Regions from separate parts of the Metabacillus sp. cB07 genome, predicted to be linked through region 2. Evidence: predicted binding sites of a transcription regulator. Region 2 holds the regulator's gene; the other holds the start of a gene.
The links. The regulator LexA, encoded in region 2, represses DNA repair genes until DNA is damaged. The targets are predictions, from matches to a motif close to CGAACATATGTTCG.
Positions count from the first base shown of each region.

Region 1 (10,105 bases), 1.7 Mb from region 2:
AGCCGATTTGCGTGGCAAGTCTGATCCGCTGGGCTTCACCGCCGGAAAGAGTACCGGCAGCGCGGCTGAGCGACAGATAGTCCAGTCCGACATTGTTCAGGAATCCAAGCCGCTCCTCGAGTTCCCTGAGGATCAGTCTTGCAATCTGCATTTCTTTTTCCGTTAAATTCAGGCTTTCAAAGAAAGCGATGGCTTCATGGACAGAAAGAGCTGTGACCTTTCCGATATGATTCCCGTCAACAAGCACGGCAAGACTCTCTTTTTTAAGCCTATGTCCTTTACATTTAGGACATGCCTGCTGAGCCATGTATTTCTCCATCTGCTCGCGGATATAATCAGAGCTTGTCTCTTTGTAGCGGCGTTCCACATTTCGGATAACTCCTTCGAACTGAATGTAGTTTTCCCGCACCTGACCAAAGTCATTTTCATAGCGGAAGTAGATTTCATCACTGCCGCTTCCGTAAAGAACTTTATCTAAAAGATGTGCAGGTATATCCCTGACTGGAATATCCATCGGAACACCATAGTGATTGCACACTGCTTCAAGCAGCTGCGGGTAGTACTGCGAACTTGTCGGTTCCCACGGTGCGAGCGCATGCTTCTTTAAAGACAGGTCTTTATTCGGCATGACAAGATCAACGTCCACCTCAAGCTTTGTGCCAAGTCCGTCGCATTCATTGCAGGCGCCAAAAGGACTGTTGAAACTGAACATCCTCGGCTCAAGCTCGCCGATTGAGAAACCGCAGATCGGACAGGCGTGATGTTCGCTGAACAACAGCTCTTCCTCACCGATGACATCAATAACAACTCTGCCTTCCCCGAGTCCGAGAGCCGATTCAAGAGAGTCGGCTAAACGGGCAGAAATCCCCTCTTTTATCACAATCCGGTCAATCACAACTTCGATCGTGTGCTTTTTGTTTTTCTCAAGTGTGAACTCATCGCCGACTTCCATCATTTCCCCGTTGACCCGGACGCGCACGTACCCCTGCTTTTTAATGTCTTCAAACACTTTTGCATGTGTTCCTTTTCTTCCAGAAACAATTGGTGCAAGCACCTGAAGCTTTGTCCGCTCGGGATATTCAAGGATCCGGTCAACCATCTGTTCGATTGTCTGGGACGAGATTTCAATATCGTGGTTTGGGCACGTTGGTCTTCCAATGCGTGCAAACAGAAGTCTCAGATAATCATAAATTTCCGTAACTGTTCCTACTGTGGAACGGGGATTCCGGCTTGTTGTTTTCTGGTCGATTGAAATGGCAGGTGACAGCCCTTCGATGGAATCAACGTCCGGTTTATCCATTTGCCCGAGAAACTGGCGGGCATAGGCAGAGAGAGACTCAACATATCTCCGCTGCCCTTCTGCATAAATCGTATCAAACGCAAGCGACGATTTTCCGGAGCCCGATAAGCCTGTCAGAACAACGAGCTTATCACGCGGAATCGTCACATCTATGTTTTTTAAATTGTGAGCGCGCGCACCTTTCACACTAATTTTATCGAGTGCCATCTAGTTTCATCCTTCCGCTTTAAGCTCTAGTATCAGATCACGAAGCTCGGCAGCACGCTCGAAGTTGAGCCCTTTAGCCGCTTCTTTCATCTCTGATTCCATTTGCTGTATGACTTTTTCGCGCTCTTTTTTAGACAGCTTGCCGAGTTTTGGAAGAGCTGATTCCAGTTCTTCCGCATCTTCCGGGGCAATAACAGCGCGAATCGTCTCGGCAATTTTTTTCTGGATTGTCTTCGGTTCAATGCCGTGTTTTTCATTGAATGCCTTCTGTGTTTCTCGGCGGCGTTTTGTTTCATTTATGGCAATTTCCATGGAATTCGTCATTTTGTCGGCATACATAATAACGTGGCCGTTTGAGTTCCGGGCAGCGCGTCCAATCGTCTGAATCAGCGAGCGTTCCGATCTCAGGAAGCCCTCTTTATCCGCATCAAGGATGGCGACAAGAGACACCTCAGGGATGTCGAGTCCTTCCCTTAGAAGATTGATTCCGATAAGAACATCAAATTTCCCTAGGCGCAGTTCCCTGATAATTTCGATCCGCTCGAGCGTTTTGATTTCAGAATGCAGGTAGTTAACCTTGATTCCGATGTCTTTCAGGTAATCGGTCAGATCCTCGGACATTTTCTTCGTGAGGGTCGTAACGAGGACTCGCTCGTTGCGCTCAATCCTGGCATGAATCTCCCCGATCAGGTCATCAATCTGACCCTGAATCGGCCTGACATCGATGGTCGGATCAAGAAGCCCTGTCGGACGGATGATCTGCTGCACCATTTCAGGTGTATGATCAAGCTCGTACGGTCCTGGAGTTGCAGATACAAACAGGATGTTGTTGATATGCTCTTCAAACTCGCCAAACTGAAGGGGACGGTTGTCCTTGGCTGAAGGCAGGCGGAATCCGTGATCGACAAGCACCTGCTTTCTCGCCTGGTCCCCGTTGAACATGCCTCTGATTTGAGGAATCGTCACATGTGACTCATCGACAACAATCATAAAATCCTTCGGGAAGAAGTCGAGAAGCGTGTATGGCGTTGAACCTGCCGGGCGGAGCGTCAAGTGCCTTGAGTAGTTCTCAATCCCTGAGCAAAAGCCCATTTCCCGCATCATTTCAAGGTCGTACCTCGTACGCTGCTCAAGACGCTGCGCTTCAAGCAGCTTTCCGTTCTCATGAAGCTCTTTCAGCCGCTCTTCAAGCTCTTTTTCAATATTACCGATCGCGACTCTCATTTTTTCTTCGCGGGTAACGAAGTGGGATGCCGGGAAGATCGAGACATGCTCGCGGTCGCCGCGGATTTCGCCGGTCAGCGCATCGACCTCGCGGATGCGGTCAATTTCATCCCCGAAAAATTCAACCCGGATGCACTGTTCATCTCTTGAAGCAGGGAAAATCTCCACAACATCCCCGCGCACCCTGAACGTTCCGCGCTTAAAATCAATGTCATTGCGCTCATATTGTACATCCACAAGCTTCCGGAGAAGCTGATTGCGTTCAATATCCATACCCGTGCGCAAAGAAACGACCAGGTCACGGTATTCTTCAGGAGAACCGAGGCCGTAGATGCATGATACACTGGCAATGATAATGACATCTTTCCGTTCAAATAACGAGGCGGTAGCGGAGTGCCTCAGTTTATCGATTTCATCATTGATGCTTGCGTCCTTTTCAATGAATGTGTCCGTCTGCGGGACATAGGCCTCCGGCTGGTAATAGTCATAGTAGCTGACAAAGTATTCGACTGCATTGTTCGGAAAGAACTCTTTAAACTCGCTGTACAGCTGTCCGGCGAGTGTTTTATTGTGGGCGATGATCAGCGTCGGCTTGTTCACTTCCTGAATGACGTTTGAAACGGTAAACGTCTTCCCGGTGCCTGTTGCTCCAAGAAGCGTCTGATGCTTCTTCCCCTCTTTAATGCCCTGGACGAGCTGCTTGATCGCCGCTGGCTGATCGCCTTCCGGCTTATAATTTGATACTAACTCAAAACGATCGCTCAACAGGAGGACCTCCATTCGTATGTAATCAGTATTCATATTTTACCATAATCACAGAGAAAAACACTAAAAATACGAACGATAGTTCGTATTTTTCTTTCGACATTTTGGTTTGATTTTATCATTATCGCCTGAAAAAGCTATTTAAATGCTTGTGTTTCTTATTTCAATACCTTTTTAGAGAGGGCGGTAAACCGGAAGGGTGTTTTATAGAAAACAAAAAAACCTCCTCCCACCGGGAACAGGTTCTAATTGGTCTTTTCATTTCTCGTCCTTTTGGCCATTTTTGCTGCGTACAGGAAGCCCGCGATAACCGACACCGCGCCAAGAGCGATGAGCAGCCAGGAATCCATGTAGCCCTTTGAATAGGCTGCAGCAAGCAGGGCGATTGTCAGCACCGCTGCCACGTAGTGATTATACGTCACGCGCGCAAACAGCGTGAGAATGACAAAAGGCAGGACGAGAGCCAGAGCTGCTTTCAATAGCATTCAATCAGCCCCCGCTTATTTATCTGTAGCCGAATAGCTTTGATAGTCATTTTCCTGCAGAAGATCGATCAGCTGAATCTCTTTATGGTTTTCACTGAAATGCCTGAAGGTAAATTCGTTTTCAAACAGAACGGCATACTGGTCATTGCGGTCGCGGACAAGAAGGCTTCTTGAATCGAAGAAGCGCTTTTCGAACTTGTCGTTGCCGATCCACCTTGGAATGCGGTCGCCCATTGGCACAAATTCAATTTCAACATTGTATTCCGCTCTCATGCGGTATTCGAACACTTCATATTGAAGCTGTCCGACTGCACCGAGGATAATATCATCGGTAGAATCCTGGCGGAAGTACTGAATGGCGCCTTCCTGAACAAGCTGTTCAATTCCTTTGCGGAACTGCTTTGCTTTCATGACGTTTTTCACGCGAACTTTTTTAAACATCTCAGGCGGGAACTGAGGAAGCTCATCATACTGATAGCCTTCCTTGCCTGCTGTCAGTGTGTCCCCGATCTGATAGACGTTCGGATCATAAATTCCGATGATATCGCCCGCGAACGCCTCATCAACGGTTTCTCTGTCTTTGGCCATGAAAACTTGAGTCTGATTCAGCTTCAGCGTTTTGTTCGTTCTGCTCAGCTGAACACTCATTCCACGCTCAAATCGGCCGGAGCACACACGAAGGAATGCGATTCTGTCGCGGTGAGCCGGGTTCATGTTGGCCTGAATTTTAAAGATGTAGCCTGAAAATTCTTCTGTTTCAGGAGATATAAAGCCCTGATTTGTTCTTCTTGGCTGCGGCGGAACGGCATACTGAAGGAACACATCAAAGAACGATTTCACCCCGAAGTTTGCCAGTGCGCTTCCAAAGAATACAGGCGTCAGTTCTCCGCGTTTCACACGGTCAGCGTCGAACTGGTTTCCGGCTTCTTCAAGCAGCTCAAGCTCATCAAGCGTTTCAAGGTATGTCGGATGGCTGCCGATTTCGCTGCCTTCCACTTCAGCTGCAGGAATGGTTTCCTCCTGCTCGTTTCCTTTAAACTGAACGACTGTGTGCTGCTCGCGGTCAATGATTCCAAGGAACCGCTTGCCCATTCCAACCGGCCAGTTCATTGGATAGGATTCGATGCCGAGCACTTCTTCAATTTCAGACAGAAGCTCAAGCGGATCTTTTCCTTCACGGTCAAGTTTATTAATAAAGGTGAAAATAGGAATGCCTCTCATGCGGCAGACTTTAAACAGCTTGATCGTCTGCGGCTCAACCCCTTTAGTGGAGTCAATGATCATCACAACGCTGTCAACTGCCGTCAGTGTGCGGTAGGTGTCCTCACTGAAATCTTCGTGTCCAGGAGTATCAAGGATATTAACGTGGAAGTCATGATAAGGAAAACTCATGACACTTGATGTAACGGAAATGCCGCGTTTTTTCTCGATTTCCATCCAGTCGGAAGCGGCAAACTTGCCGGTCTTCTTCCCTTTTACTGTTCCTGCTTCGCGAATCACTTTCCCGAAATACAGGAGCTTTTCTGTTAACGTTGTTTTACCGGCATCAGGATGGGAGATGATGGCAAACGTCCGTCTCTTTGAAATTTCATTATCTATGCTCATATATGATTACCCTCACAAAGTTTACTTCGTTTGAAATATATCACATTTAGAGCAATAGAACAATTTCAGCCCGGACTTTCTTTAAACAGGAGCTGTGAAAAAAAGAACATTGACCGCAGCCATAATGACAGCGCCTACAAGAATGAAGACCGTATCCTTCTTTTTCATAAATTTCTTCCCCTTTCCTATTTTTCAGTCATATTTGTAATCAGTTTACCAGAGAAGTATGAACAAAGTATGAACAGCGCTCTCTACTTCTCTGGAAATTTGAGGATGAATGTTGTTCCCTGATTCTTTTTGCTGACAATATCAATTTCTCCGTTATGCATGAGGACAAGCTGCTTTACAATCGAGAGGCCAAGGCCGAATTCCCCGAACTGATGACCTGTGCGTGACATGTCCGCCTTGTAAAACCGCTGCCAGATGGTTTTCACTTCCTCTGGATCCATGCCAATTCCCGTGTCCTCTATTGTAATAATGGTTTCTTTATACCCCCTTTTGCCCCGAAGGCAAACGGTCCCGCTCTCTGTAAACTGAATACTGTTTTTCGTAATGTTAATAAGAATCTGGATGAGCCGGTCATAATCGGCGTAAACCTCTGCATCAGCATCTGAAGCGATATCAAGCCGGACATTTTTATCTTCTGCCTGCAGCTCTAAATGTTCTTTTATAATTTCAAAAACCTCAATCAGCTGAATCTTTTCTTTAAAAAGCTTCACCTGGTTTGAACGGATTTTTTCATAATCCAGATTTTCATTTACGAGCCTGATCAGCCGTTTTGTCTCCTGACTCACAAGCTGCAGTCCCCGGTCTTTTTCCGTTTCCGGAATCATGTTGTTTTTCAGCCCTTCTATGACACCGCTGATGGTCGTGAGCGGCGTCCTCAGCTCATGTGAGACATCCGCCATGAATTTTCTCCGGCGGTTCTCTAAACTCTCGATTTCTTCATTTGATTTTTTCAGCTGACCGGCCATGATGTTGAAATCGTTGGCCAGTTCGCCAATCTCGTCGATTGTGGAAGACGGGACGGAGATGTCATATTTCCCTTCAGCAATCATAGACGTCGCGTTTCGGATCCGCTGAATTCTCTTCACGTGGAGACTGGATAGAATCCAGCTGAGCAGCAGGGAGACAGAAAGGGAAATAAGGATTGTGTAAAGGAGGTACCTGTTGATTTCACTGATTGTCTCCCGTGAGCCTTTAATCGGAGACACAAGCAGGATCCCTCCCGACAGCGAGCCGTTCTCTATATACGGCAGGGCAACGAGCGATACCTCCTGGTCAAACCGCTTGATTTCATGTTTGACGACAATCCGCTTGCCAGATTTCAGATTCTCCCATTCCTCGTCTGTCGGCTGAAATCTCGGGGCGTTACCTGAGTAGGGATAAAAGATCATTCCTTTGTCGTCAAACAGGCTGAAGCGGATTCCGCGTGCACTTAAAACATGATCATATTCTTTGAGCGCCCGCTCTCCTCTGTTGTTTTTCACATCTGCGAGGATTCTGTCTCCGTACTGCTCAAGCTCCTCTACCTTGTTTTCATAAACAAAGGATTCCGCATATTGCGCAACAACCAGACTTAAAATCATAAATGCGATGATTAGAATGCTGATATGGCTTAGAAACAGCTGGTAAAGATATTTAATTCTCATTCGGATCCGGCCGTTTCATCAAATTTATAGCCAACTCCCCAAACTGTATGGAAAAAAGGACGCGCTTTCGTGCCGAGTTTTGCGCGGAGCCGCTTAATATGGACATCAACGGTCCGCTCATCTCCGTAAAACTGATAGCCCCAAACCCTTTCAAGCAGCTGCTCGCGCGTGAAAACCTGGCGCGGATGCTCTGCAAAATAGCAGAGAAGCTCAAATTCTTTTGGCGTAAGGTTTTCTATTTTCCCGTTATCAAGAAGAACCTCGCGTGTCTGCTTATTAATTTTAAAGTTAACTGTTTCTAAGGAATCTGTTTCTTCTTTAGGCGTCCTCGCGGCTGCGTGTCTCCTGGATACCGCTTTGATCCGTGCCATCAGCGCAAGCGGACTGAACGGCTTCGTCACATAATCGTCCGCCCCCATTTCAAGGCCGAGTACCTGATCTGATTCACTGTCTTTGGCCGTCAGCATAATAATGGGAACCGTTCCCTTTTCTTCTCGGATTTTGCGGCAGAGCGAAACCCCGTCCATCCCCGGCAGCATCCAGTCGATGATCAGCACATCCCAGTCCTCCTGCTTATACGCTTTGTAGCCTTCAAGGCCATCTTTAATAAAAGCACCGGTAATGCCTTCTTTTGAAAAAAACATCTCAAGCATCTCGCTGACGCTCTGATTGTCTTCTATTACTAAAACCTTCATCTCTTCACCTTCCAAATGAATCACTTTCTATTCAAAGTAAAGTGAATTTCATTGTTTCGCAACTATTTTCTAAATTGTTCCCTGTTTTTTAAAACTTAGGAAACAGTTTGGACACAGATTGTTCATGTTTCCTCATTAATCTGTAAAAGCCGGAGCTTATGGCCCCAATTACAGGAAAAGGAGAAAACATATGAATTTTATCAAACGCGGTTTTTTAAGTGTGAAAGCACGGGCCGGAAAAAGCCTGCTGCAGGTATTCATTTTTACTGTTATTTGCGTGTTTGTTTTATCAGGCCTGTCCATTCAGTCAGCTGCTGAAAAATCAAGCGTCCTTGCAAGAGAATCTCTCGGCGGTGAAGTGACCTTGAATGTGGACATGGAAAAAATGATGGAACAGCAGCGAAGCGAAAGTACGGAGCAAGGAGGGCGGGTAAGGTTTCAGCCTGTGCCGATTCCTGAAGAAGCAGCTGAAGAGCTTGCTTCTTATTCTCAAGTAAAAGGATATAACCTCTTATCGTCAACATTCGCTGCAGCAAGCAGCTTTGAACCAATCGAAAATGAATCTTCTGACTCATCAGAAGAAAATCAGGGTCCTGGCGGAATGGGCGGAGGCGGCATGATTTCAGCGGATGTTACCTTGCATGGAGTGATGTTTACTGACTCTGTTCAGGCCTTTTTAAACAGCGAATCTGTTTTGACTGAAGGCCGGCATCTCACAGATGCGGATGTCGATAAAAATGTAGCCGTTATTGAAAAGACGCTTGCTGAGGAGAACGAGCTTGCTGTCGGAGATAAACTGACGGTTAAAGGAGCAGCGAGCGAAGAAGAAACAGCATTGGAACTGGAGATTGTCGGCATTTACGAAACAACTGCCGCAACCACAGACCTTGGCGGAAGAAATATCTCTGCCATGAATCCTTATAATCAGCTTTATGTGCCTTATACGAAAGCTGCCGGGCTTAAAGGCTCCGATTATGAAGGGACGATTGACCAAGCCATCTATTACATGAATGATCCTGAGCAAATAGATTCTTTTATTTCTGAAGCCAAAGAAAACAGCAGCATAGATTTTGACACGTTTAAACTGGATGCCAATGACCAGACGTACCAGCAGATGATCGGGCCAATCAACAATGTCGCCTCTTTTTCAAAAAATGTCGTTTATTTAGTGACGATTGCAGGTGCAGTCATTTTGGCGCTTATTATCATGATGTCAATACGCGAACGGAAATATGAAATGGGCGTTCTGCTTGCAATCGGCGAAAAGCGATGGAAGCTCGTCGGCCAGTTTCTGTTTGAGATCCTGATTGTTGCCATTATTGCCCTTGGCGTTTCCTCCATTTCAGGCCAGGCTGTGGCGAAGCAGTTTGGAGACCAGCTGCTGTCGCAGGAGCTTTCGCAAGCTGAAGAAACTGCATCAAATCCTGCTTCGTTTGGCGGAGGGAGAGGCGGAATGGGTATGGGCGGACCACTCAGCAGTCCTGATGCTGCAGCAAGTGCTGAACCGATTGAGAAAATGGAGATCGAAGTCACAGGCAGCGACCTTGGCATGTTGTTTGGAATTGGACTTCTGATTGCAGTCATATCTGCCATAATACCGGCACTGTCAGTCTTGAGACTTCAGCCTAAAACAATCTTAACAAAACAAGATTAGGAGGAACACACTATGACAAACCTGCTGCAATTTGAAAACGTCAGCTACTGGTATCATCATGAAAATAAAAAGCATGTCATTTTAAACGATATTTCAATCGGCTTTAACAAAGGAAGCTTTTACACAATTGTCGGCCCTTCAGGTTCAGGTAAAACCACCTTCCTTGCACTGGCCAGTGCCCTCGATCTCCCAAAGGAAGGATCAGTGCTGTATGAAGGAAAAACGATAAAGAAAATTGGACTTGCCAACTTTCGGAATAAACATGTATCCATTGTTTTTCAGTCCTACAATCTCCTTCCCTATATGACGGCTCTGCAAAATGTGACAACAGCCATGGAAATTACAGGATCAAAACAAAAAGACAAAAAAACTTTTGCCTTAGAGATGCTTACGAAAGTGGGCATCACCGAAAAGCAGGCCCGCCAGAAAGTTCTCACACTCAGCGGCGGTCAGCAGCAGCGCGTTTCCATTGCCAGAGCCCTTTCCTGCGAATCCGATCTGATTATCGCCGATGAGCC
Region 1 covers NZ_CP069296.1:3,723,915-3,734,019, forward strand. Annotated here, with positions in the region: gene uvrA (excinuclease ABC subunit UvrA) at 1-1,507, opposite strand, end outside; gene uvrB (excinuclease ABC subunit UvrB) at 1,514-3,496, opposite strand; gene JOJ89_RS19100 (DUF2198 family protein) at 3,742-3,981, opposite strand; gene JOJ89_RS19105 (peptide chain release factor 3) at 3,997-5,586, opposite strand; gene JOJ89_RS19110 (sensor histidine kinase) at 5,838-7,238, opposite strand; gene JOJ89_RS19115 (response regulator transcription factor) at 7,235-7,933, opposite strand; gene JOJ89_RS19120 (ABC transporter permease) at 8,124-9,587, shown strand; gene JOJ89_RS19125 (ABC transporter ATP-binding protein) at 9,600-10,105, shown strand, end outside.
Region 1: the regulator LexA is predicted to act here: its motif matches at 3,569-3,582, upstream of uvrB (excinuclease ABC subunit UvrB).

Region 2 (10,105 bases):
ATGTGGCCTGAATATTCGATGGAGGCAGCTGATTTTCAAGCTTTCTGAAAGACAGATACATGGCGATTCGCCACGGAACAATCATTCCGAATGCAAGAATCCAGAACATGCCGCTCAATTCTCCGACATCAATGCTGTTGCTCAAATAAAATTTAAGTGCAATCCTGATAAGGAGAAGCCCAATTAAAATGAATGCAAAGGCTTTTGAACGCTTCAGGTAGATTTTATCTTCCTTGACTTCAAAATTTGATGTTTTAATAAGAAAGATGGAGAAAAAGAACCCCAGTGTGATCGCTTCCAGGAATTCAAGCGGCGTCACTCTGAACATCGGGTGAAGAAACATTAACGCTCCCGTGCTCATAAAAATCGGCGGCAGGATAATCTTTCTGGCACTTGCGGGTTTCTTAGAAGCTCTCATGCGGATCATCATGACGCCTAGAGCCATGATAACAGCAGCAATTGTTGAGAAAATGACCAATGTGATCAATCCTTTTTAAAATGGTTACTACTATAATATACTACTGAAGCAAATAAAAAACCATCTCTTTACACAAAAGATGGCCGTTCCATGCAATTTACCCCAGAACGCGGTAAACCGCGTCGTTTACTCTTGTTTCATCAAAAGGCTTCGTAATAAAATCCTTTGCTCCTGCTTCGATGGCCTCTACCACCATTTTCTGCTGGCCCATTGCAGAGCAGATAACGACTTTGGCAGCGGGATCCATCTCTCTTATCGCTTTCAAAGCTTCAATCCCGTTCATTTCCGGCATCGTAATATCCATCGTAACGAGGTCCGGTTTCAGCTTTTCATAAAGTTTGACTGCTTCGGCGCCATTCTCCGCTTCTCCTGCAATCTCGTGTCCTTTGGATGCGAGAATCTTTGATAAGGTTAATCTCATGAATTTGGCATCATCAACAATTAGCACTCTGGCCATGCAAGCGCCTCCTTTTTAAATCGACGAACGCAAGATCTACTATTCTATGAGATATTATATCAAATTTCAGAAGAAAATGTAGTAAAAAAGACTCAAAAATTTCTAAAAAATAGGTCTAAAATCCCGTAAACCCACCAAACAGCCTGCTCATCACAATAATAATCTTTGTCATCCAGTTAAAAAACAGCATGATCCCAATGATAATCATGATCCAGCCGCCCGTTTTCATAATAACCAGGCTGTGCTTGCGGATCCATCCCAGCTTTCCGATAAAGAAGGCCATGATAAAGAAAGGAATGGAAAAACCAAGTACGTAGGCAAACATATAGAGCATAGCAGAACCTGGATTGCTCAGTGTAAGCCCGAAGACAGCTGTAAGAATAGGTCCGGTGCATGGTGTCCATCCTGCTGCAAAAGCAAGACCTATAAGCACGGAACCGATATACCCGGAGGGTCTGTTTTTCAATTCAAACCGGCGTTCTTTCATCAAAAATTCAGGCTGCAGAACACCAACAATGACAAGCCCGAAGAGTATGATTAAAATGGCGCCAATCTGCCTGATCAGATCATTATAGCCAAAGAAGAAATCGGCAATAAAGGAACTTCCAAATCCAAGAGCAATAAAGATAATGGAAAATCCAATCAGGAAGCACAGTGTGTGCAGCATACTCCGTTTTTGAAGCATGGCATTTTCAGTCTTCAGCTCCCCGACTGAAACACCTGTTATGTATGACAGAAACGCAGGATATAAAGGCAGACAGCAAGGAGAGATAAAGGAAAGAAATCCTGCTCCAAATGCTAAGAATACATTAACATCGGTCATCCATGAACCCTCCTTTCAACTTTAAAGTCACACTATATTTTAGCAAATACTGCCTGAAAAACATATGTTTCACTGTGTGACAGTTTTATGTCAATTCCTTAACATCTGCTTAAAAGGATTTATTCGGTCAGGACTTCCCTTTATAATAGTCATATATCAAAGTAAAAAATCCTTATTTTCCCTTCGAATTATTTTCCATTTTAGGATATAATAGAAATTACCAGCAAGGTTCGTGCAGAACTTACATACAGAAAGGACAAGTTTTCGTGTCTAAACAAGAACTATTAAAACTAATTGAAAAAAAACGAGCGGAAATGATCGAAATAGCCACTAAAAATGGAATCAATTCGAACGTGTCCATTCAATACAGCCAGGAACTGGATCACTTGCTGAATGAATACAACCGGTACAGCTACTCTGCCATGAAACGTGTTTATTCTTAAAACTTAAAAATCCCCGCAAAAAAAGCACGCTCCGAAAGCGTGCTTTTTTATTTAAAATCCCGTAACCGGGTTTTTATTTTGCCTGATTGTTCATCATTTTCATCATTTGGTTGATTTTCTTCTGGGACGGTTTCATGCCCATTTGCATCATCATCATTTTTAACATTTGCTCGTTAATTGGCGGATTTTTCTTTAAATAACTCATCATATACTGGCGAGCAATGAAAAATCCTAGTGCTACTCCGGCAAGTAAAGCCAGAACGCCTACTAGAATGACTACCCACAGATCCATCGTATTTCCTCCTTCATGTTGTCTATTTTACAGTGTACTAAACCATAGGATATTATACAACATATACTCTATAATTTCTGCCTTTTTAGACAAATTTTCTTTCTTTTATCGGTTTTAGCCATCCGTGCCGCTTTTCTTCAAAATCCATCGCTAAAAAGCATGAATCCGCCTTTCTGAGAACTTCAAAGAAAATCGCTTCCATATCAAAGCTTCCTTCTGAAGTGACTGTAACCGATCTGTCACCCGTTTCAAGGATGGCTCCTCCCTGCATGGATTCACTTTCAATATGATGGCGGTTTTGTGAATATGCATAGTTGTATCTTCCGTTCAAGCTGCTGCTGATCATGTCATCTATATAGTCTTTCGGAATTTGTCTCGTAATATAAGTAATTTGTTTTTTCAGGTGAATAAACTCAGGCTGTTTAGGGCTTGTCCGCATAAATTCCTGAAAAAGCTGAAAAAGCTTTACTTCACGGCCAAAAAAGTGATTCGCAAACTCTTCCTCTATTAAATAGACAGTGTAGTGTCTCATGCTTTCACCCTTCCGTATGACGGTTACCCATTATTATACTGGAAAGTTGAGGAAGAAATTTGTCTAAATGAAAGGCAAAACTTCACTTTTTTTGTCGAAAAAGAGAGAACGAAGTAATTCGTTCTCTCCAGTAAGGCTTATTTTTCTAATAGTGCCTTTACTCGTGCTGTTACATTCTCGACTGTAAAGCCAAACTCTTTCATAATTCTTTCACCTGGTGCTGAGGCTCCAAACTGGCTGATGCCAAGAATGTCACCCTCATCTCCAGTATATCGCTCCCAGCCAAGAGGTGCTGCCATCTCAATAGCCAGACGCTTCTTCACTGTTTTTGGAAGAACGGAAGCGCGGTACTCTTTTGACTGGCTTTCGAAACGGTTCCATGACGGCATGCTTACAACCGCAACATCAATGCCTTCTTTTTGAAGAGCATCCTGCGCTTCGATAGCAAGTCCCACTTCAGAACCTGATGCTAAAAGAAGTGCGTCAGCTGTTTCCTTTTTGCTAGGAGAAATTGTATAAGCTCCTTTGGAAACTCCTTCATATGCCGTTTCAGACGTACCTTTGATCGTTTTTAGATTCTGACGGGTAAGAACAAGTGCTGTCGGTGCCGTTTCAGATTGAAGCGCAAGTCTCCATGCAGCAGCAGTCTCATTGCCGTCTGCCGGACGGATAACAGACAGGTTCGGCATTGCACGCAAGGCAGGAAGCTGTTCAATCGGCTCATGAGTAGGGCCGTCTTCTCCTACAGCAATACTGTCATGAGTGAATACATATGTTACCGGCAGACCCATTAAAGCAGCAAGACGAATTGCCGGACGCAGGTAGTCAGAGAATACAAAGAACGTTCCGCCGTAAACGCGAAGACCGCCATGCAGCGCCATGCCGTTTAGTGCAGCACCCATTGCGAATTCACGGACACCGAACCAGATGTTGCGTCCGCTGTAGTCCTCAGCTGTGAAATCTGCTGCTCCCTTAATAGAAGTATTGTTTGAACCTGCAAGGTCAGCTGATCCTCCGAAAATGTATGGAACATTTTTCGCAAGGCCATTTAACACTTCACCGGAAGAAGCACGTGAAGCAAGTGCTTTGCCGTCTTCATATACAGGCACTTCGGAATCCCAGTTTTCAGGAAGCTCGCCCTTAATTCCTGCCTCAAGAGCTTTTGCAAGATCAGGGAATTCTTTTTTATAGCTGTCAAAAAGAGCGTTCCATTCTTGTTCTTTTTTCGAACCGAACTGTTCTGCCGACTCTTTGAAATGAGCATACACTTCGTCAGGAACGTGGAAGTCCTGATCGAATGTCCATGCATATGCTTCTTTTGTCAGTTTGATTTCATCTGATCCAAGCGGCTTGCCGTGAACATCTGATTTCCCTGACATATTCGGTGATCCGTAGCCGATTGTCGTTTTCACTTCAATCAGAGTAGGGTGAGTTTCATCTTGCTTAGCAGCTTCAATCGCTTTAGCAATTTCTTTAAGGTTGTTGCCGTCTTCTACCCGAATGACCTGCCAGCCGATTGCTTTGAAACGGTCTTCCACGTTTTCAGAGAATGAGCGGTCAAGGTCTCCATCGAGAGAAATGTCGTTAGAATCATAAAGAACAACTAATTTGCCAAGCTTTAAATGCCCTGCAAGGGAAGCTGCCTCAGAAGAGATTCCTTCCATCAGGTCACCATCTCCGCAGATTGCATATGTGAAGTGGTCGACAACCGGGTAAGACTCTTGGTTATATGTATGTGCAAGATGACGTTCTGCCATAGCCATTCCGACAGCCATCCCAATTCCCTGGCCAAGCGGACCTGTTGTTGCATCTACACCTGCTGTGTGGCGGAATTCAGGGTGTCCCGGTGTTTTGCTTCCCCATTGTCTGAATTCTTTAAGATCATCCATCGTTAAATCATAGCCTGATAAATGAAGAAGGCTGTACAGCAGCATAGACCCGTGACCTGCAGATAATACAAAACGGTCGCGGTTAAACCATTCAGGATTTTTAGGATTGTGATTCATAAATTGCGTCCAAAGCGAATACGCCATTGGAGCTGCCCCCATAGGCATTCCAGGATGTCCTGATTTTGCTTTTTCAATCGCATCAATCGACAGCGTTCGAATGGTAGCAATTGATAAGTCTTGAATTGAATGTGACATTAATTGATCATCCTTTCAGAAATAACATTCTACTTTTTTATCATAGCTTTACTGCCCTATTCATACAACCATTTCGCATGGAAATGCAAAAATGAGAAGTGTAAGAACCTATTCTAATGTATTATGTGCAAAATGAAAAGGAATACATCAAAAATTGACGTATTCCAGCGATTAATGCAGATCGCGTCTGCGTTCTTCTTTTAATTTTTCAGGTGTTACATCGTTCCCGTTTGGATCCAGGACTGTAACGCCTTTTAATGTATTTTTCATAGAACCCCGGAATGCCTTAAGATATTCCTGTCTGAGTGATTGCTGTTCCTGTTTTTCTTCCGGAGAAAGACCGGACGTTTTTGATTTTCTGGACAAGGTGTTGATTCTTGCCATCTTTTCTTTTGGCAGCATGACTGCAGCTCCTTTACCTAATACAGATTTACTATCATATCGTACTAGATATGGGGGCAAAAAACAACAGATTAGACCTGTTCCTCTTTCATGTGCTCCTGATATCTTCTATGTACTGTCGCTTTAGAAACCTCGTATCCAAAACCTCTTAAGGTAGCCGCAATCTCTGAGAATGTCAGTTTATTCTGTTTAAGCCTGATAATCTCGCTGACAGGCACTTCCTTTTTCTCTCTGCCGCTCCCTTTATCTCTGTTAGTAAGATTCCTCTGAGGTTTATACCCTTTTTCAACCGCTCTCTGCATACCTCTTTTGATTTTCAGATTATGGATTTTCCGCTGATATTCTTCAACAATGCTTACAATTTCCAGAACCATGGAATCGGCTTCAGACAAAAAAAGCTTTCCATTCTGCGTGGCCGTATAGATCGTAATGCCTTCTTTTGCGAAAAAATGAATAAGGGCGATCCGGGCGTTCCCTCTCCCCAGTCTTGTCTCATCCTGAATAACAATGGCCTCAATTTTCTGTTCCTTTATACAGTCAAATATTTCAAAAATACCTTCTCTTTCAACCTCATATCCGCTCGCCTGTTCCTCAATAATCTTTTCCACATTCATGCCATGTGCTGCTGAAAGGGCCAAAAGTTCTTCTTTTTGCCGGGCGAGTGATGTCTCTTGTTCTTCTTTTCTAGTGCTGACTCTGCAGTAGATGATTGCGTTCAGTGTTCTCACTTCCCTATTTTCTTGATGCAAGCTGTGTCCCGTCATGGTAGGTTTGTTTATCAATAGGAAGAACCACAGAATCTCCTGACTTGATCACAGCTGTCGGCAGTCCGTTTTTATCCTGAACCCATTCAACGAAATCGGTTTTGGACATGCGGTGATGCTCTTCATATTGATCTGCAAGGCTCCATATACTGTCACCTTCTGCTATTTCAATGGATACATAATGATCAAGGCTTTCTTTTTCTCCTGTGTATGATAATGCAAAGACAGCTACAATGACAACTGCAAAGAAAGAAATAACGTAAGATAATGAACCTTTCAACTCAATCCCCACCTTAATAGAATGTTTGTTCGTATATTTGATACTTTCAGTATAATGCGAACAAACGTTTCTGTCAACGCCGTTTTTCGAACTTATGTTTGTATATGCAGGAAAAACATGCTATAATCAACATAAATTACAGGACGCGAGGTGGATAAAATGACAAAACTTTCAAAGAGGCAGCAGGATATCCTCACTTTTATTAAGCTTGAAGTACAAAAGAAAGGATATCCGCCATCAGTCCGTGAGATCGGCGAAGCAGTGGGCCTTGCTTCGAGCTCAACTGTGCACGGCCATCTTGCCAGGCTTGAAAGCAAAGGGCTGATCAGACGGGATCCGACAAAGCCGAGAGCGATCGAAATATTAGAAGATGAGACAGCGATGATTCCGCGTTCAAGCGTGATTAACGTTCCTGTAATCGGGAAAGTAACAGCCGGTTCCCCGATCACAGCCATTGAAAACGTCGAGGAATATTTTCCTCTTCCAGATACGTTCGCCGCATCCGATGATCAGATCTTCATGCTCGAGATTATGGGAGACAGTATGATTGAAGCCGGTATTCTTGACGGGGACATGGTTATTGTCAAACAGCAGAACACTGCAAACAACGGGGATATCGTTGTTGCCATGACAGAGGATGATGAGGCAACTGTCAAACGTTTTTTCAAAGAGAAAGATTACGTGCGCCTTCAGCCGGAAAACTCTACACTTGAACCGATTATTCTCAGACATGTTGTCATCCTGGGAAAAGTTGTTGGAGTTTATAGAAACATACACTAAAAACTTTGCTTTTACAGGCAAAGTTTTTTTATTTGCCTGTTTTGCAGCCTTCTCTCAGGGGAACATAATAATGAAAAAAAGATGAGAGGGTGCCTATGACAAAAGAACCGGCCATTCTGCGGGCGAATGCCCAATTTATTTTTCCTTTTTCATGGGACAGCGACTGCATCTCCCAGCTGACTGATGAACTTAAGGCGAACGGATTTGAATTTTTCAGCATTAACAGCAGCGCCCAGCAGACAAAATTTTACGGAGAGAAAACAAGTCTTCCCCATAAACGCCTGAAACATTATTTTATGCCGTACATAGAACAGATTCTCTTTCCGGATCAGCATCAGGATAAGGCTATAAATCGATACTCAAAATCCTTTGACAGAAAATGCACGCTTCGTACAGCTGTAAATGAATATTCTTTCAATGTCCACTCAATCGATCTGTATATATGCCCTTTTTCTGTCGGAATGATCACCATAAGGACAGAGCTGACATCAAACAGCAATACATGGTCACTGAGCGATGCACTCGATTTTATGGATCACTTCAGGGTTCTTGAACCATTTATTACAGAAGAAAAAGGAACTGTTCTTCATTCAGGACAGGGCACTTACGAAAAGATTCAGGATTTTATTTTTGAAGAGCTGTGCCCCTCTGTTGTCCCGTATATAGAAAAAAGTGAAAACAGCCAGTCAACTTACCTTGGAAGCCTTCCCTACTTTATTGACGAGAGAATGTTTGTCAGCAGTTATCTTTTGACAGAAAAGGACGCAGAGATTTCTTCGGATACTCTTTTTCGAATAGGCCACATAAATGGCTATGATCAAAACGGCAGGCCGTATATGTCCGCAAGCAATTCCGCATATATAGACCACTATCTTAAGGATCACATTTACGACAGGTGGTCACCCGGCAGCTTTCACGTTGTGAGTGATCATACATTCACTAAAATTACGAATGATGTGGGTCAGGAGAACGTGACCGCGGAAGAAATGGTTGGACAGCTCTACTACAATCTCATCCTGCATCTTTTCTATAAAATTGTTCTTCTAAAGCTTTCATACAGCTATTCACAGCTCTACATTGATCAGAAACAGGATAAAATGGAAGGTCTGATCCGCTCGATTGCTAATTTCACCGCTAAGTATATCTTTTCAGAAATCAGCAGCAGAACGGAAGGCCAGGAGCTTTCTGTTATGATGAAAGACAGGTTCAAAATTGAGACCCTCTATAAAGAAGTGAAGAATACGATGGACAGTCTTTATCAAAACCAGGAGAAGCTGGCCAGCAAACGCCACAATTCCCTGCTGCTGATCCTTACTACTTATACGGTTATTTCCGGAATCTATGGCATGAACCTTGTCATTGAGGACTGGAAAGGCAGCATAAGCTGGAACAAGCTTGCAAATTACTCTATTTTTGAATACATTTCACTCGTGGTCGCTTTATCCGGGATTGCAGTTGGTTCCATACTTGCCGTAATAGCCATAATGAGGCTGCTGAAGGACTATCTTCAAAAAAGAAAATCAGATGGAATTGACTAAAAAGCTTGATTGTGCAAAAAAACCTCAGCAGACAGCTGAGGTTTTTGAGTGTGATTCTTAGTATTGAGACATGTACTGCTCGCGTTCCCATGGGTGAACTTGAGTGCGGAACATATCCCATTCGATTTCTTTCGCTTCTACAAAATGCTCAAACAAATGCTCGCCAAGTGCGTTGATGATTACTTCGTCTGTTTTCAGAAGATCAAGAGCCTGTGCTAATGTTGCAGGAAGATCTACGATTCCATTCTCAACACGCTCTTCTTTCGTCATGACATAGATGTTGCGGTCAATCGGTTTTGGAGCAGCAAGTTTGTTTTTAATGCCGTCAAGACCAGCAGCAAGCAATACGCTCATTGCAAGGTACGGGTTTGCAGAAGGGTCAACACTGCGCACTTCTACGCGTGTGCTTAGTCCGCGTGAAGCAGGGATACGGATAAGCGGGCTTCTGTTTTGTGCAGACCAGGCAACATAGCATGGTGCCTCGTAGCCAGGTACTAGACGTTTATATGAGTTAACTGTCGGATTCGTAACAGCTGTAAAGTTTGGTGCATGCTTGATTACGCCGGCAATGAAATGTCTCGCTGTTTCGCTCAGCTCAAGTTCACTGTTTTTGTCATAGAATGAGTTCACTCCGTCTTTGAAAAGAGAGAGGTTCATGTGCATTCCAGATCCATTTACTCCAAACAGCGGCTTCGGCATGAATGTAGCATGCAATCCGTGTTTGCGCGCAATTGTTTTAACAACAAGTTTGAATGTTTGGATATCATCACAAGCTTTTACTGCACCGGCATATTTGAAGTCGATTTCATGCTGGCCAGGAGCTACCTCATGGTGAGATGCTTCAATTTCAAAGCCCATTTCTTCAAGCTCAAGCACGATGTCACGTCTGCAGTTTTCTCCAAGGTCAGTCGGAGCAAGGTCGAAGTAGCCGCCGTGATCGTTCAGCTCAAGAGTTGGTTCTCCTTTTTCGTCAAGCTTGAAAAGGAAGAATTCCGGCTCAGGCCCAAGGTTGAAGTCAGTGAATCCAAGGTCTTCCATTTCTTTCAGCATACGTCTTAAGTTGTTGCGCGGATCTCCATCAAATGGTGTGCCGTCCGGGCTGTAGATGTCGCAGATGAAACGTGCAACTTTGCCTTTTTCAGATGTCCAAGGGAAAATAACAAACGTATCAA
Region 2 covers NZ_CP069296.1:1,984,084-1,994,188, reverse strand. Annotated here, with positions in the region: gene JOJ89_RS09995 (CcdC family protein) at 1-478, opposite strand, end outside; gene JOJ89_RS09990 (response regulator) at 576-935, opposite strand; gene JOJ89_RS09985 (cytochrome c biogenesis CcdA family protein) at 1,051-1,758, opposite strand; gene JOJ89_RS09980 (aspartyl-phosphate phosphatase Spo0E family protein) at 2,025-2,201, shown strand; gene JOJ89_RS09975 (YneF family protein) at 2,275-2,493, opposite strand; gene sirA (sporulation inhibitor of replication protein SirA) at 2,579-3,025, opposite strand; gene tkt (transketolase) at 3,163-5,169, opposite strand; gene JOJ89_RS09960 (DUF896 domain-containing protein) at 5,341-5,571, opposite strand; gene JOJ89_RS09955 (YneB family resolvase-like protein) at 5,643-6,290, opposite strand; gene yneA (cell division suppressor protein YneA) at 6,304-6,615, opposite strand; gene lexA (transcriptional repressor LexA) at 6,775-7,395, shown strand; gene JOJ89_RS09940 (magnesium transporter CorA family protein) at 7,491-8,933, shown strand; gene glnA (type I glutamate--ammonia ligase) at 8,991-10,105, opposite strand, start outside.